DNA from 3 places in the Qipengyuania sp. genome. Region 2 is predicted to be linked to each of the others. Evidence: predicted binding sites of a transcription regulator. Region 2 holds the regulator's gene; each other region holds the start of a gene.
What was found. The regulator LexA, encoded in region 2, represses DNA repair genes until DNA is damaged. The targets are predictions, from matches to a motif close to GTTCCNCNCTTGTTCT.

Region 1 (5,358 bases), 1.4 Mb from region 2:
TACGTCTCTCGGTTTCTTCGTGCTGCGACAAGCGACCCTCCTGTGGAAACGATATTTCTGTCACGATTGTGTCCAAATTTGGGCGTGCGACACGTGATAGTCCTTATGTAGCGTGAGCTGGTTCAGCTCTTCAGCGATCCCCAGCTTCCGAGCGACCAGTCGCCGCGCAGCATCCAGTCGTCGAGCGCGTATTGGCGGACGATATTGGGGCTGATCGGTTCCAGAAAGAAGATGCCGATGCTCTCGCCCAACTGCCAGGCGACTTCGCCGCGGGCGACATAACCCGGCAGCAGCGCCAGTTCCACCGGCGAGCCGATTTCGGCAATCAGGTCTCGGCACTCGACCATACAGCCCGACGGTGAAAGGTTGCGCATGGCGCAGCGTAACCCGACGCCCGCAACACTTATGCGAACATCGTCATGTGTCAGCTTTCGCTCTTCTTGCCTGCGATCGGCCATAGCGGGTCCAGAGGAAATCGATTCCCAGCGAGACTCAGAATGACCTGTCGGATGGCAGTGCGCTTGTACCCGAACGACATAATCGGGGGTGCGTTAGAACGATGCTAACCATGTTCCCCCCTCCGGGGATTTCGTGATGGACAATCGCACGTGTTTCCGGTGAGTTCTCGCCACGAAATGCATGGGGAGAGGCAGATTGCCCAAGGTTACCGCGAACGGGATCGAAATTCATTACGAAGAGCATGGCGACAAGGCGAACCCGCCGCTGTTGCTGATTATGGGGTTCGGCGCACAACTGACTCTGTGGCCCGACGAGTTGGTGGAGGCGCTCGCCCGCCACGGTTTTCGAGTAATCCGCTACGACAATCGCGACATCGGTCTCAGCCAAAAATTCGACGGGGTGAAAGCGCCCGGTCTCATCAAGATGACATTGCTGTCCAAGATCGGACTGACGCCCAGGGTCCCCTACACGCTGGCGGACATGGCCGATGACGGGGCGGGACTGCTCGATGCGTTGGGAATCGACAAGGCGCATATCGTCGGGGCGAGCATGGGCGGGATGATCGCGCAGCATTTCGCCGCGCGCCACGCCGACAAATGCCTCTCGCTCACCTCGATCTTCTCGACGACGGGCAATCCCAAGCTGCCGCCCGCCAAGCCCGAGGCGTTGAAGGCACTGGTCACCCGGCCCAAGAGCACCGAAGAGGAGGTGCTTGTCGAACACGGCATGATGCTGGCCCGCACGATCGGCTCTCCCGGATATCCGCCCGACGAGGAGCGATTGCGCGAACGCACCCGGGCCAGCGTGCGGCGGAGCTTCTATCCCGAAGGGCCGACGCGGCACCTCTCGGCAATCGTCGCCGATGGCGACCGCCGCGAGATGCTGAAGTCAATCTCGGTGCCGACTCTGGTGTTGCATGGCGAGGATGATCCACTGGTGCCCTGCGAGGGGGGGCACGATACGGCGGCCTCGATCCCGGGGGCCAAACTCAAAACGATCCCGGGATGGGGACACGACCTGCCGCTGGCGCTGGTCGACGAGGTAGCCGATGCGATCGCCGATCATGCCAAGGCGAGCATGAGCTAGGCCCGAAAACGGCGCTACCGGCAGTGCAAATCGCCAAATGGGAACGCTTTCCTTCGACCAACGCCCTGCCTCGCTCGACCAGCGGACGAACGGAAATTGTGCCAAAAGTATGACAGTAGCGAGTCCGTTACCCCATCTCGCAGGATTCTTGTTCGTAGCAGAAACGAGCGTTGCCACGAGCGTGAGGAAGTTCGACGGCATTTTCATTAAGTTTCGTAATCTGTCCTTTTATGCTGGAATTGCCGCTCGTTTGACAATAATCTTTCACCGTTTACCGTATCGCACAGGATAGCCGGCAACCGCAGCCGCTGGTTTGTCCCCGATCGACCAAAGATCGTGCAACACGGGATTGCCGCCTTCCTCCTGGTAGGCAGGGCGACACGAAACTGCGGCCGATCATCTTTTGCGAGAGAAAGGATGATCCGATGAAGACCCCCCTCATTGCTCTAGCCAGCGCGCTGCTGATGACAGCGGTTCCGGCCACTTCCCAGGACATTATCGTCTCGGCCGAGGAGGCCGCAGCAGTCGAGCTGATTTCGCGCGAGCTCGATCGCAATCTGGTTCATGCCGATTGGCCGCGCCAACAGGCTCGGGGGGAGGGTGTCGCCATGGTACGGTTCCAGCGCGATGCCGATGGCCGCGCCGTGGATGTCGAGTTCTATCGCCGGTCGGGCAGTTCCAGTGTCGATCGTCTGGCGCGCAGGGCCGTGAAGCGGCTCGGCCGGAATGCCCCGTTGCCGGCGCTTGGCGGGGCGGACCAAATCTTCCAGGCCAACATCATCGTGGCGAACAGCGAGCAGGCGTTCTCGAATTTCGCGAGCAAGCTCGCCAAGCTCGAGAAAACCCGGCTGTCCGACCCGCGTGAACGGAGGGTCTTTGCCTTCACCGCATCCCCGCGCAAGGCGAGCTGATACCCGACTGGCTTTGGCGCTCTTCGGCGTCGTCGCGATCCCGTGCTGCGGACGGGGCGCGGTGGCGCCGGAGTTGTTCTGCGACGGCCCGGCGAGCGCCGCGCCGATTCCAAAATTGCGCGCTCGGATTCGATTGAATCTCAAGCCGGCACGATGATTTTTGCCCGCAAAATTTTTTTCACCGATTCATTTTCGCCCTTGCGCTCGCCGCGAGTCCAGCTTGGTCCACGCGTCGCGGCGTTGCAGCAAACTAAGGCACCTCGTCCCGAAGCTGCGAAGCGGCCTTAATTCCGCATTGACCCTCTTGCGCGTGAGTCCTGCCTGATTCAGTATCTAGTGGTCGGGCTACCGGGGGTACCCACAAGACCTAGCTATTGGCGGCCAAATGCCCATATTGGCATGCACCCGCCCGGACGGCAGGCTTGTGGGAAAGAAGAGGATAAGTTTTCCCCCCGGTGCCGCGCAAAATTGCTAGGCGGGACAGCGGTCCCACCGACTCGAACACAAGCGGAACACGCGCGGTGCGAATGCAGCCGCGCGAAGCACACGGAAGGCGGGGCAGACGATGGATTTCAAGACCGGGGACGATACGGCGGTGGCACTGGATATCGATACGCAGGACGCCGCACCCGAGCCCAGCACGGAGACAAAGGCGGTCGCGATGGACAAAACGGACAAGGGTAGCGACGGGCTGGTTCAGCAGGCCGCGGGCGAGGCGCTGGCCGGCGCGGTGGCGAGTGCTGCGGCCGAAGCCGCCAAGCACGACAGCAAGAAAGTGCTCGACCGCCGTTTCGACGTGAAGATCGACGAGAGTCGCGATGCTTTGCTGACGGAATTCGGCAAGGAAACGCTTACCGATCGCTATCTGCTGCCGGGCGAGAAGTACCAGGACCTGTTCGCGCGCGTGGCCGATTACTTCGCCGACGACGCCGAGCATGCGCAGCGCCTCTACGATTATATCTCGAACCTGTGGTTCATGCCCGCCACACCCGTGCTGTCGAACGGCGGGACGACGCGCGGCCTGCCGATCTCCTGCTATCTCAACAGCGTCGAGGACAGCCTCGACGGGATCGTCGGCACCTGGAACGAGAACGTCTGGCTGGCCTCGAAGGGCGGCGGCATCGGCACCTACTGGGGCAATGTCCGCGGCATCGGTGAGCCCGTTGGCCTCAACGGCAAGACCAGCGGCATCATTCCTTTCGTGCGCGTAATGGACTCGCTGACCCTGGCGATTTCGCAGGGGTCGCTGCGCCGCGGTTCGGCTGCCTGTTACATCGATATCTCGCACCCGGAGATCGAAGAGTTCCTCGAAATCCGCAAACCTTCGGGCGACTTCAATCGCAAGGCGCTCAACCTGCACCACGGCGTGCTGGTGACCGATGCCTTCATGGAAGCGGTGCGCGCGGGCGAGGAATTCGATCTCGTTAGCCCGCGCGACGGCAGCGTGCGCAAGACGGTCGACGCGCGCAGCCTGTTCCAGAAGCTGGTCGAGACCCGGCTGGCCACCGGCGAACCCTACATCGTGTTCTCCGACACGGTGAACCGGATGATGCCCAAGCATCACCGCGAGCTCGGCCTCAAGGTCTCGACTTCGAACCTGTGCGCCGAAATCACCCTGCCGACGGGGATCGACCACCTCGGCAATGACCGCACGGCGGTGTGCTGCCTGTCCTCGCTCAACCTCGAGAAATGGGACGAGTGGAACGGTGACAAGCAGTTCATCGAGGACATCATGCGTTTCCTCGACAACGTGCTGCAGGACTATATCGACCGCGCGCCCGACGAGATGGCGCGGGCGAAGTATTCCGCCATGCGCGAGCGCAGCGTGGGCATGGGCGTGATGGGCTTCCACTCCTTCCTCCAGCAAAAGGGTATCGGTTTCGAAAGCCCGATGGCCAAGGTGTGGAACCTCAAGATGTTCAAGCACATCAGCGGCAAGGCCGAAGAAGCTTCGCTAGTCCTCGCGCAGGAACGCGGCGCCTGCCCCGACGCCGAAGAAATGGGCGCGATGGAGCGCTTCAGCTGCAAGATGGCGATCGCGCCGACAGCGTCGATCAGCATCATTTGCGGCGGGACCAGCGCCTGCATCGAGCCGATCCCGGCCAATATCTACACCCACAAGACGCTGTCGGGCTCGTTCATCGTCAAGAATCCCTATCTCGAAAAGATCCTCGACAAGAAGAGCAAGAACTCGACCAATGTGTGGAACTCGATCCTCGAGCGCGGCGGGTCGGTCCAGCACCTCGATTTCCTCACCGACGAGGAAAAGGCCGCGTTCAAGACCAGCTTCGAGATCGACCAGCGCTGGCTGCTCGAATTCGCCGCCGACCGTGCGCCCTTCATCGACCAGGCGCAGTCGCTGAACCTGTTCATCCCGGCCGACGTCGATAAGTGGGACCTGATGATGCTGCATTTCCAGGCGTGGGAGAAGGGCATCAAGTCGCTTTACTACCTCCGCTCGAAGAGCGTGCAGCGCGCCGGCTTCGCGGGCGGCGTCGAGGCCGACAACACGGCCGATGCGGCGAAGTACGAACTCGCCGCCGAGCAGACCGATTACGAGGAATGCCTCGCCTGCCAGTAAGGGGGCGCGAGCGCCCTTCATCGAGCGGGGCCGGCAACCATCGCGGTTGCCGGCCCCGCTTGTGTTCTAGCTCCGGTCAGGCATGCCGTGCCGCCACCACGCTACGGTTTCGTCCCTCCGCCTTGGCGCGATAGAGCGCCTCGTCGGCAGCCGAGATCATTTCCGCCAAAATTGGCGCATCGGGCCCTTGGTGCAAGGCGATGCCGATGCTCGCCGTGCAGCTCGCGGTTGCCCGGCCGCCGTCCTGGACGATCTCGATCCGTTCGATCGAGACCCTTAGATCTTCGGCTACCGCCAATGCCTGAGAGGCGTCGTCCGCAC
Region 2 (6,880 bases):
CCCTCAGTGAGTTCGTTGACGGACTTCGCGCGCGTTTTCAGCACGGGCATAGCCTCGGCAAGCAGTTTTGTGTCTGCTTCCGGTCCCATCCTGGCGGCCACGATTTCCGCCAGTCGAGCATCGTCCGCCTCGCGGATGTAGTGGCCGTTGAGATTCAGCATCTTCTTGCTGTCGAAGCGCGCCGGTCCCTTGCCAACGCCGTCGAGGTCGAACAGTTCGATGGCTTCGCGCTTCGTGATCTCTTCGCGGTCGCCATGGCCCCAACCAAGACGCAAGAGGTAATTGAACAGCGCTTCGGGAAGGATGCCTTCCTCGTCACGATAGGCTTCGACGCCGACAGCGCCGTGCCGCTTCGACATTTTCGCACCGTCGGGCCCGTGGATCAGGGGGACGTGAGCGTAGACCGGATCCGGCCAGCCACCCTCTATCTGGTCCATCGCCCGTATGATCGGCAATTGACGGAAGGCATTGTTGAGATGGTCGTCGCCGCGGATGATATGGGTGACGCCCATGTCGTGATCGTCGACCACAACGGCGAGCATGTAGGTCGGCGTTCCATCGGCGCGGAGCAGGACGTAATCGTCGATCTCGGCGTTGTTTACCGTGACCTTGCCCTGAACGGCGTCCTCGATCGTCGTCTCACCTTCGGTCGGCACCTTCAGCCGGATCACGAAGGGCGCGCCGTCGGGCGCTTCGCTCTCGTCGCGGTCGCGCCAGCGCCGGTCGTAGCGCATCGGCTGCTTGTTCGCGCGTTGCTGGGCGCGCATCTCCTCGAGTTCCTCGGGCGTGGCAAAACATCTATAGGCATGGCCCGCCTCGAGCAACTTATGTGCGACTTCGGCATGGCGTTCGGCGCGGTCGGACTGAAACACCGGTGCCTCGTCAAAATCGAGGCCCAGCCAGTCGAGCCCGTCGATAATCTTTTCGATCGCATCGGGGGTGCTGCGCTTACGGTCTGTGTCCTCGATCCGCAGCAACGCGCGGCCGCCATGATGCCGCGCATAGAGCCAGTTGAACAACGCCGTTCGCGCCCCGCCGATATGGAGGTAGCCGGTCGGCGAGGGAGCGAAGCGGGTGACGACCTGCCGGGTCTTGCTGCCACTAACGCTTGCCATTGTCTCTCGCTTCCTTTCAAACACTTGCATGGCGACACGGGGGACGCCTTCGATACCGATGGGGGAGGCGGGCGACGAGGCCCGCAATATGGTGCCGCGCCCTTGGCGCATGAGCGCTCTCTTGTCCAGTTTTGCGCGGCGTTTCGAGGCATTTCTCGCCGCTGCGGAATTCGATCGCGGACCGTGGCTGGTGGTCGCCTTCGCAGCCGGGATCGGGTTCTGGTTCTATCTCGGCACCCCCTGGCAATGGCTGGCGGTCATGGCAGGCGGAGTCGCCGCGGCGATGCTGGCGTTGGCCACATGGCGGAGCGACGAGCGCCGCGTCTATACGCTTACTGCGGCGCTCTCGGTCGGGCTGGCCTTGGCAGCAGGGACCGCCCTGGTCTGGGCGCGTTCGGCGATGGTCGGTGCGGAACCGATACCCCATCCGCGCTTCGAACTAATCGATGGCCGCATCCTGGAACGCGAGGAGCAACCTGCAGAAGACCGCGTGCGCCTTGTCCTTGCGGCGCGCGATGCCGAGAGCGGACGCGCGGTTGCCTATCGCGTCAACCTTCCGGTCGATGCGGATCGCAGGATTTTCCGCGAAGGCGCCCGTATCCGCCTTGCGGCGCGCCTGATGCCGCCGTCGCCGCCGATCGTGCCAGGCGCCTACAATTTCGCGCGGCGTGCTTGGTTCGAGGGGCTGTCGGCAACCGGTTCGGTGGTGGGCGCGGTAGAATTGGTGGAGCCGCCACCGCCGGCGGAGTTATCTCTGGCGTCGATCCAGCGGCACCTGTCTGCGCATGTGCGCGCCAACCTCGGAGGCACCTCGGGTGCAATCGCCGCGACACTGGCCAGCGGCGACCGCGGCGCGATCCCCGAAGCCGACGAGGAGGCGATGCGCGATTCCGGGCTGACGCATCTGCTGTCGATCAGCGGTTTGCATGTCAGCGCAATCATTGCGGCGACCTACCTCGTCGCACTCAAGTTGCTCGCGCTGTGGCCTTGGCTCACTTTGCGCGTGCGCTTGCCCCTGGTCGCGGCGGGCGCGGCGGCATTGGCAGGGATCGGCTATACGCTGCTGACCGGTGCCGAGGTTCCGACCGTGCGCAGCTGCATCGGAGCCTTGTTGGTGCTTGTCGCCCTGGCGCTGGGGCGCGAGCCGCTGTCATTGCGAATGGTCGCGATCGCGGCGGGCGTGGTGCTCGCGCTGTGGCCGGAATCCCTGGTCGGGCCGAGCTTCCAGATGAGTTTCGCTGCGGTGATCGCGATCGTAGCGTTGCACAATGTCCAGCGGATAAGGGACTTTCTGGCGCCGCGCGAGGAGAGCTGGGTGCGGCGCTTTGGCAGGCGGGCAGCCATATTGTTCCTGACCGGGCTGGTGATCGAGCTGGCGTTGATGCCGATCGTGCTTTTCCACTTCCATCGTGCCGGTGTCTACGGCGCGGCGGCCAACCTGATCGCCATTCCGTTGGTGACTTTCGTATCCATGCCATTGGTAGCGCTGGCCTTGCTCCTCGATCTCGCAGGCGCGGGAGCCCCGGCATGGTGGCTCGTCGGACAGTCGCTCGACCTCTTGCTGGCCATCGCGCACTTCTTTGCCGAGCAGCCGGGTTCGGTAAAGCTTGCCCCGCGGATCGGTATGGGGGCGATGGTGCTCTACTTAGCTGGGGCGCTTTGGCTGGCTTTCTGGCAGGGCGGAGCCCGGCTTTGGGGACTCGCGCCGGTTGCGGTCGCTGCAGGAATGATGGCGACGGCGCCCGTGCCCGATATTCTCATTACCCGTGACGGGCGCGATATCGGCGTTGCGAACGAAGACGAACGCTTGCTGGTTTTGCGGGACAGCGAGGGCGGTTATGCGCGGGACAACCTTCTCGAGCTGGCAGGGACCGACCTTGTACCGATCCCGCTATCGCAATGGCCACGCAGCAAGTGTAGTGCCGAATTCTGCACGCTGTCGATTGCTCGGGAAGGGCGCGACTGGTCGATACTGGTCGCCCGCAACCGCGATCTCGTCGCAGAGCGAGCTTTGGCAGCGGCCTGCCGAAATTCCGATATCGTGGTCGCCGACCGTTTTCTGCCGCGAAGTTGCAAACCGCGCTGGCTCAAGGCCGACCGGCGGTTCCTCGATCGCGAGGGCGGTACTGCGATCTATCTGGATGCACCGCGCATCGAAACCGTTGCGCAGGACGAGGGCGAGCATGGCTGGTGGCGCGCATCCGCCCGCTGAGAACCGCGGGGCAATGCCCGTCAGTGATAGCGCCGCAGCAGCCCTGCGAGCTTGCCCTGAACCTGCACGCGGTGCGGTTCGTAGACTTGCGGCTCGTAAGCGCCATTGGCGGGATCGAGCACGACCCGTCCACCATCCTTGCGCAGATACTTGAGCGTCGCTTCCTCATTATCGACCAGTGCCACTACGATCTCGCCGTCGCGTGCGCTGTCGGCGCGTTTCACCAGCGCGTAATCGCCATCGAAAATGCCCGCCTCGATCATCGAGTCGCCCGAGACCTCGAGCGCATAATGTTCGCCGGGGCCGAGCAGGGCGGCAGGAACCGGCATGCTCGACTGCCCTTCGATCGCCTCGATCGGCGCGCCGGCGGCAATCCGGCCATGGAGCGGTACGTCGATTATGTCGTTCGCAGGATCAGGCGCGACGGCTTTCGCGGGCATGGCGGCGCTGACAGGATCGTTCGCCGGAGCAGGCCTCGGCGTGCCCATCACTGCATCCTCGGGCAGTTTGACGACTTCGAGCGCGCGGGCGCGATTGGGCAGGCGGCGAATGAAGCCGCGTTCCTCGAGCGCGGAAATCAACCGGTGAACGCCCGATTTGCTCTTGAGGTCGAGCGCTTCCTTCATCTCCTCGAAACTCGGCGAAATGCCGGTCTCTTCCAGCCGCTGCTGGATGAAGCGGATCAATTCGTGCTGCTTGGCGGTCAGCATGTTGCGCACTCCCGTTTCGCCTGTTCACAAACCTGTGAACGAATGCGGAACAAGTAAGCAACCTGATTCGCCAGGTCAAGCAATAGCGTCATTTTCGAACGGTTTGCGGTGGAACAATTGTTCCCGGTTCGGTCCGGCGTGGAGAGTTCAACCGCCAAGCAGCGCTCTCGTCGCTGCCTCGACATCGGCCTGGCGCATCAGGCTTTCTCCGACGAGGAAACTGCGCACTCCCGAGCGTGCCAGACGCTCGCAATCGGCATGGGTGGCAATTCCGCTTTCGCCGACCAGAAGGGCATTGTGAGGCGCGATCGCGGCCAGCGTTTCGGTGTTCGCGAGATCGGTGGTGAAGGTCTTGAGATCGCGATTGTTCACCCCGATCAATCGCGACTGGAGACAGGTTGCACGCTCTAGTTCGGTGCGATCGTGAACTTCGACCAGCACGTCCATCTTGTGTTCGATCGCCGCCGCTTCGATCTCGACCATCGCGCCGTCCTCGAGTGCAGCAACGATGATCAGGATCGCATCGGCACCGATTGCCCGGGCTTCGGCGACCTGCCACGGATCGACCATGAAATCCTTGCGCAGGACGGGCAGGGCGCAGGCCGCGCGGGCTTCGACCAGATAGTCCTCGTGCCCCTCGAAATAGGGCGCATCGGTCAGCACAGAGAGGCACGCAGCGCCGCCCGCTGCATAGGCGTGGGCATGGTCGGCGGGGCGGAAATCTTTGCGTATCAGACCCTTGGAGGGAGATGCTTTCTTGATCTCTGCGATCAGCCCGAAGCCCTCGGCTTGTGCTCGCGAAAGAGCTGCTTGGAACCCGCGGGGGGCGGTTTGTTCCTTGGCTAGGGCTTCGAGATCGGCAAGCGAGCGGCGCGCCTTGCGTGCAGCCACTTCCTCGCGCTTGGTCGCGCAGATTTCCTCCAGCTTGTTCATGTCACGCGGCCATTGCGATCCAGTTGCCGAGCAGAGCCTTGGCCTTGCCCGAATCCAGCGCTTCTGCAGCGATCTCGGCACCTTCGGTCCAGTCGTCGGTACGATCGGCGACCATCAGCGTGGCAGCGGCATTGAAAAGAACGGCATCGCGATAGGGACCCGGAGTACCGCTGAGCAGTGCCTCCAGCGCGCGCGCATTGTGGTCCGGATCGCCGCCGCGAATGGCTTCGACAGGTGCGTGCGGTAGATTGGCCTGAACCGCGACCACCCGACGCATTTCGAATTCGTTGCCCTTAACATCGGCCAGTTCATTGCCGCCCGCGAGGCTCAACTCGTCGAGCCCCTCGTCCCCCGATGCGATGAAGGTGCGATCGGTCCCCAGCTTGGCCTTTGCCGCAGCGTAGATCGGCACATAGGCGGGCCGCGCGATGCCGATGAGCTGGCGACGCACACCGGCAGGGTTCGACAGCGGACCCATAAGATTGAAGATCGTACGCACGCCCAATTTCTGGCGAATGGGCTGGATCCGCCCCATCGCCGGATGATGGTTCTTGGCGAAAAGGAAACAAATCCCCAGTTCCGCCAGGGTCTTCTCGGCGCTTCTTCCCGCCGCTTCCATGTCGAGACCGAGCGCCTCCAGCGTGTCGGCCGCGCCCGATTTGCTGCTGGCCGCGCGATTGCCGTGTTTGGCAACGGGCACGCCGCAGGCAGCGACGACCAGGCTGACCGCTGTCGACACATTGAGCGTGTGATGGCCGTCGCCGCCGGTGCCGCAACAATCCACCGTCCCTTCGGGCGCATCGACCGGGATCAGCCGCGCGCGCAACGCTCGCGCCGCCCCGGCGATCTCGTCAGAGGTTTCGCTCCGCGCCGACATGTCGACGAGAAACCTCGCGATGTCCTCGTCTGACGTTTCGCCATCGAGAATCCAGCCAAAGACCTCTTCGGCCTCCTGCTCGCCAAGGTGCTGCTTTGCGTCGGGAAGTCGTTTCATGCCGGGACCTTGGCGGCGATACCGCAGATGTCGAGGAAGTTGGCGAGCAGCGCGTGACCGTGCTCGGTGGCAATGCTTTCTGGGTGGAACTGGACGCCGTGGATCGGCAGCTCGCTGTGGCGAAAGCCCATCACGCTGCTGCCGTCGAGGCCGGGCGTCTCGCTGGTGGCGTTGATTTCGAGGCAATCGGGAATGTTCTCGACCACCAGCGAATGATAGCGCGTCGCCGTGAAGGGCGAGGGCAGGCCGGCAAAGACCCCGTTGGCATCATGCGTCACCGGTGACGTCTTGCCGTGCATCAGCCCGCCACGGACGACCCGCCCACCGAAATGCTGGCCGATGGACTGATGGCCGAGACACACGCCGAGTAGCGGCTTGCCTGCATCGGCGCACGCCGCCACGAGGTCGAGGCTGACCCCCGCCTCGTTCGGCGTGCAGGGGCCGGGCGAGATCAGAAAGCCCGCGTGATCTGTGGCCAGCGCCTCACTCGCCGAAATGGCGTCATTGCGCACCACCTCCACACTCGCGCCCATTTCCATGAGATAGTGGACGAGATTGAAGGTGAAGCTGTCGTAATTGTCGATTACGAGGATGGTGCGAGTGTCGGTCATTCGTGGCGTCAATGAAGCTCTGGCGCCGTGCTTTCAAGCAAGGAAAGCTGCGAGAGGCGAAACGTCAACGTGGCGTTACGCCCGCTTGCCGGCCAGCTGGTCGGTCGCGCGGACCAGGCCGTCGACGATACCGGGCTCGCTGGCGCTGTGTCCGGCGTCGTCCACCATCCACAACTCGGCTTCGGGCCAGGCCTTTTTCAGAGCCCAGGCAGCACTTGGCGGAGTGCAGATGTCATGGCGGCCCTGCACGATGATTCCGGGAATACCGGACAGCCTCCCGACCTTCCCGAGCAACTCGTTCTCCT
Region 3 (5,358 bases), 480 kb from region 2:
CGCAGCCCAACACCGATCTGGAAGTGACCGACAAGTTTACCGGCGAGGTCGCCTTCCGCACCGCGCTGGCCAGCCCCGAGGTGATCGACGCGGCGATTGCGGGGGCGGTCAAGGCCACGGAGCCCATGGCGCGGCTCGCGAGTTACGAACGCAAGGCCGTGCTCGACCATTGCGTCACGCGCTTTCGCGAACGGTTCGACGAACTGGCCTATGCGCTGTGCGTCGAGGCGGGCAAGCCGATCAACGATTCCGAAGGCGAGGTCACCCGGCTGATCGACACCTTCCAGATCGCCGCCGAGGAATCGACCCGCATGTATGGCGAGGTCATGCCGCTCGATATCTCGCAGCGCGCGAAGGGCTATCAGTCGATCTGGAAGCGCTATCCGATCGGGCCGTGCAGCTTTATCTCGCCGTTCAACTTCCCGCTCAATCTCGCCGCGCACAAGATCGCGCCCGCGATCGCGGTCGGCTGCCCCTTCGTGATGAAGCCCGCGAGCAAGACGCCGCTCGGCGCACTCATCATCGGCGAGATCCTCGCCGAGACCGACCTGCCCGAGGGCGCTTTCTCGATCCTGCCCGCAAGCCGCGACGGGGCCGACCTATTCACGGTGGACGAGCGATTGAAGCTGCTGAGCTTCACCGGCTCGCCCGCGGTAGGCTGGGACCTCAAGGCGCGCTGTGGCAAGAAAAAGGTCGTGCTCGAACTCGGCGGCAATGCCGCAGTGATCGTCGACCACGACGCCGATCTGGACGATGCTCTCGAACGGATCATCTTCGGCGCCTTCTACCAGAGCGGGCAGAGCTGCATCGGCGTGCAGCGCATCCTGATTCACGAGGATGTCTATGACCGGTTCAAGGACATGCTGGTCGAGAAGACCAAGGGCCTCGTTGCAGGCGATCCCAAGGACCGGGATACGTTCATCGGCCCGATGATCTCCGAAGGCGAGGCCAAACGTCTCAAAGGCTGGATCGACGAGGCGGTCGAGGGCGGGGCGAGCCTGCTCACCGGCGGTGGATGCGAGGGCAACATGCTCGAGGCGACGCTGCTCGAAGACGTGCACAAGGATGCCAAGGCGCTGAACGAGGAAGCCTTCGGCCCGCTCGCGATCCTGCAGAAATTCAGCGATTTCGACGCTGCGCTCGCCGAGGTGAACCGCTCCACCTTCGGCCTGCAGGCGGGCATCTTCACGCGCGACCTGTTCAAGATGTTCGACGCCTGGGACCGGCTCGAGGTCGGCGGCGTGGTGATCAACGACGTCCCCAGCTACCGCGTCGACAACATGCCCTATGGCGGGGTGAAGGATTCGGGGTTGGGGCGCGAGGGCATCAAGTTCGCGATGGAGGACATGACCGAAATCCGGAACCTTGTGATCCGGCGGGACTGATTAGGGGCGGGAGAGGGCAGTTTCTCGCTCGGCCTACCGGAAAGCATACGGTCCGTAAACGACCCGATTGCTGACATTCTGAGTTACTTAGCTGATTGCTCTACCTGCTCTACTTGGCTCGCGAAATACTGCGCCAGCACCTCTTCCCGGCGACTGACATCCGAGATGTGGAGGATGATTGTTTCGCTCAATTCCAGATCGGGATGGTCTGCACAAAAACCGGCAAACCAGAAGGCCTCAGAAAGTGGCTCCTTGTCGTGCCATGTTGTCATGATGTAGTCTTTATCCGGCACCTTACCGAAATCGAACGCTTCTAGATTGGCCCAATCCACACTGTCGTGCCATGCTTCGCACGAGCAACCCCACGCAATGACGTAGCGCGCTCCTATTGACCAAATCCAGTTCGCCACCCGGTTGCGCCACTCATCTGGCACTTCTTCGTCAGCAACAATAATCAGCCGATAAGGCTTCGCTTCGAGCGAAGGGGGCTGTTGGCCTGGTCCGAGTTGTAAGTATCTTGGATCCATCGCTCTGTCATATCAGAGGAATGGAGCGCAGCAATGTCCGCTTCCCCCCCAACCCCAGCCGTTCCCACAATGCGTAACGTGTGACGAAAGCTGCCATGCGTACTGCCTCATCCCTCCTCGAGCAGCAGCAGTTCGCAGCGAACCACCAGCCGCGGCTCGGGGATCAGGCGATGTTCGACCTCGACCACGCCCGCATCGGCCACGAGCTGGCCGGGGATGGCGAATTCGTGATCGGGCAGATCGGCGACGAACTGCTCTCCTGCCTCCACCGCATCCTCGCCCGCGAACAGGATTGCGAGGCTGTGGCGCGTGCCGGCGAAGGTGATGCTGGCCCAGGCCTTCTCGGTATGATTCAGCACCTGTCCCCGATGCGCGTGGAGGTCGGCCAGCGCGGCGCGCAGGCGATCGGCGGCAGTGCGGCGTGTGCGCGGCGGGCGGGGTGGGGTTGCTTCATCCGACATGCGCGGTCTCCTCTTCGCGGACGACCTCGCGCGCAGCGGCGTATCCAGCCATGAACCCCTGGATCCGCTGCTCGGTCCGGTCGCGTGGCTCGCGGCCCATGCGCAGGTCGAGCACGAAGCGCGGATCGTGCGCCGCGAGGCGGCCGAATTTCGTTGCCGCCATCTCGTGCTGGCGGAGGAATCTCTCGATGGAACGGATCAGCATGTCGGGCTCCCCTGATGATGGCCGGAAGTGGCGATTCGCTGTATCTGTTCCGCTTATGTTCCAACTCAAATCCTACTTGTCTAGGAAAAATCCTATGCTATAGGAATTTTCTCGCATGCTTGGCTTTCGTGTCCTTTTGGCAGGGTACGGATGGAGTGGCAGGAGGTGTCGATATGGGTGACGTCATGACCCCCGAACGCGCTCGGCTGGTCGAGCTGGCCGAGGCTGGGCGAACGAGCCTTGCCTCGCTTTCTACCATGTTGGGACGCAATCCCAGCTATTTACAGCAATTCGTCCGCAAGGGCAGCCCCCGCAAGCTGGAGGAGGCCGACCGTCGCCGCCTGGCCGAATTCTTCGGCGTGAGCGAGGTCGAGCTGGGGGCCGATCCCGACCATGCACGCTCGCGCGCTGCGGACGATTTCATCGCCGTGCCGCGCCTGCCGCTGGATGCCTCGGCGGGACCGGGCGCCTTTTCGGCGGAGGAAATATCTTTCGACAGCTATCGCTTCAGCCGCCGCTGGCTGCGCGAAATGGGGCTGGAGGGCGCCGATCTCACCGCGATCCGGGTGGAGGGCGACAGCATGGAGCCGACCCTGCGCAGCGGCGACGAGATTTTCGTCGATCGCAACAAACGCCAGGGCGAGGGCATCCACGTCGTGCGCATCGGCGACGCGCTCCACGTCAAGCAGGTCCAGGCCAGCGCGCCGGGCCGCATCACGCTGATCAGCGCCAACGACAGCTACGCCCCGATCGACCTCGCGCGCGAGGAGGTCGAGGTGATCGGACGCGTGGTGTGGAAAGGGGGGCGGGTGTGATGTTGCGCCGATTACGACGCAAACTCATGCCGAGGATCATTGCTTGGCGGCGAGAGGCAATGAAGCCGCGAAGGCTGCTAACAGATGTGATCTGGGATGTCTCTGAAGCGTGGGAAGAACGATACACGCATGAATGGGATCACAAGGACGCCGAGTGCCCAAGCCAGCCAGAGCGGATGGAGTTGGCGGAGCAGCTGGCAGAAACCGATCCGGCGGGTGCGCTCGAGCTTTATATACAAGCGGCGGCGGACGGGAGTGTCTGGTCGATGTGGATTGTCGGTTGGCACCACGACGGTGGCTGTGCCGTCCCTCGAAACGATGAATTGGCGGAGCAGCATTATCGTATAGCTATCAATCACGGTTCAATGCGAGCCAACATCGATTGTGCGAAACTCCTTAAAAGGCAGGGGCGGTTAGATGCCGCGTTGCGGATTCTCGAAAGGCCGGTTGAACAGGGTTACGTGCCAGCACTGTTCTGGAAAGCATATTACACCTATTGGCGCGATTCTTCGCGCAGGACCGCGCGCCGCGTAGAACCACTATTGGTTTGCGCGATTGACGCTGGTCATCCCTACGCGCGATATTTCCGCAGCTGGCTCGAAATGAAAGGCAAGTTGGGCCTTCGGCAGGTTCGGTCGGGATGGCGGGATTGGTGGCAACAATTGGATGAGTATCGAGACGCCTGCGACGGAAAAGGTAGCGGTGAAAGCCCTAACCCGGCCGCTTGATGTAATCCTCCGACTGCAAGGTCAGCATGTAGTCGGCGATTACCTCGATGTCCTCCTCCACCAGATCGACATCCATCTGCATGGGGTAATTGTGCGCATCCGACAGGAAGGTGACCAGCGTGTCGCGCGTCAGGCCCGGGCTGTTGGCGATATCGGCGAAGCCGGGCGCCTGCGGATTGGGCGAGACGGCATTGTCGATCACCGCGTGGCACTCGCCGCAGATCGCGGTCACATAGGTGGGGGCTGCGCTTTCGCTGGCCGTCGCCGCTGCCGCATCCGCCACCGGGATCGGTTGGGCATCGTAGGTCTGGCAGGCTGTCAGCATCAGCGGGGCCGCAAGAATCGCTGCGATTTGTCTCATCCGTTCGCTCCTTCGCGCGTATCGCGGCATTGTGCCGCAGATGCGCCTTGTTTTCGATGACGAAGCCGACCATTTTCCCCGGCAATGGAAAACAGCAAACAAACTCCCGCCGCACCGCCGATGAAAGCCGGCATCGTGCCTGTGACTCCCTTGCAGCAGAACTGCTCTTTGATCTGGTGCACCGCGACCAACAAGGGGGCACTGGTCGACCCGGGCGGCGATCTCGACAAGCTGAAGGCGGCGGTCGCCAAGACCGGGGTGGAACTGGAAAAGATCCTCATTACGCACGGTCATATCGACCATTGCGGCGAGGCAGGCGTGCTGGCGAAGGAACTAGGCTTGAGAATCGAGGGGCCGCAGGAGGCCGACCGCTTCTGGATCAGCCGCCTCGACGAGGACGGACGCAAATATGGCGTCAACGGGCAAGTCTTCGAACCCGACCGCTGGCTGGAGGATGGTGACACCGTCACCGTGGGCGACCTCACCCTGGAGGTCATCCACTGCCCAGGCCACACGCCCGGACACGTGGTGTTCTTCCACCGGCCGAGCAAATTCGCGATCGTCGGCGACGTGCTGTTCCAGGGCAGCATCGGCCGGACCGACTTCCCGATGGGCAACCACCAGGATTTGATCGACGCGATCACGCAGAAACTCTGGCCGCTGGGCGACGACGTCACCTTCATCCCCGGCCATGGCCCGACCAGCACTTTCGGGCAGGAACGCAAGACCAACGCCTTCGTGAGCGATTACGCGTTGAGTTGATGGCGTCTGTCCGCGGTTGACTGCGTCACCCGCAGCGCCCTGTTCCTTCCCTCTCCCCCGCCCGGCCACCCACGGCACGGTATCTTATGGGTGGCCGGGTGGGGGAGAGGGAAG

Region 1: ACQY4G_RS06395 (ribonucleoside-diphosphate reductase subunit alpha) is a predicted target of LexA. The motif match lies at 2,955-2,970, and genes of this name have one in related genera.
Region 3: ACQY4G_RS00335 (S24 family peptidase) is a predicted target of LexA. The motif match lies at 2,625-2,640, and genes of this name have one in related genera.

The regions. Positions count from the first base shown of each region.
Region 1 covers NZ_OZ255844.1:1,294,872-1,300,229, forward strand. The annotation lists gene ACQY4G_RS06375 (PilZ domain-containing protein) at 1-31, opposite strand, end outside; gene ACQY4G_RS06380 (PilZ domain-containing protein) at 123-458, opposite strand; gene ACQY4G_RS06385 (alpha/beta fold hydrolase) at 655-1,545, shown strand; gene ACQY4G_RS06390 (energy transducer TonB family protein) at 1,971-2,456, shown strand; gene ACQY4G_RS06395 (ribonucleoside-diphosphate reductase subunit alpha) at 3,022-5,037, shown strand; gene ACQY4G_RS06400 (diguanylate cyclase) at 5,114-5,358, opposite strand, start outside.
Region 2 covers NZ_OZ255844.1:2,696,011-2,702,890, reverse strand. The annotation lists gene gltX (glutamate--tRNA ligase) at 1-1,115, opposite strand, end outside; gene ACQY4G_RS13220 (ComEC/Rec2 family competence protein) at 1,144-3,327, shown strand; gene lexA (transcriptional repressor LexA) at 3,348-4,037, opposite strand; gene trpC (indole-3-glycerol phosphate synthase TrpC) at 4,185-4,970, opposite strand; gene trpD (anthranilate phosphoribosyltransferase) at 4,972-5,964, opposite strand; gene ACQY4G_RS13200 (anthranilate synthase component II) at 5,961-6,575, opposite strand; gene pip (prolyl aminopeptidase) at 6,651-6,880, opposite strand, start outside.
Region 3 covers NZ_OZ255844.1:57,410-62,767, reverse strand. The annotation lists gene ACQY4G_RS00355 (aldehyde dehydrogenase family protein) at 1-1,385, shown strand, start outside; gene ACQY4G_RS00350 (DUF7684 family protein) at 1,469-1,912, opposite strand; gene ACQY4G_RS00345 (hypothetical protein) at 2,020-2,373, opposite strand; gene ACQY4G_RS00340 (hypothetical protein) at 2,363-2,578, opposite strand; gene ACQY4G_RS00335 (S24 family peptidase) at 2,752-3,393, shown strand; gene ACQY4G_RS00330 (hypothetical protein) at 3,480-4,121, shown strand; gene ACQY4G_RS00325 (hypothetical protein) at 4,105-4,482, opposite strand; gene ACQY4G_RS00320 (MBL fold metallo-hydrolase) at 4,603-5,244, shown strand.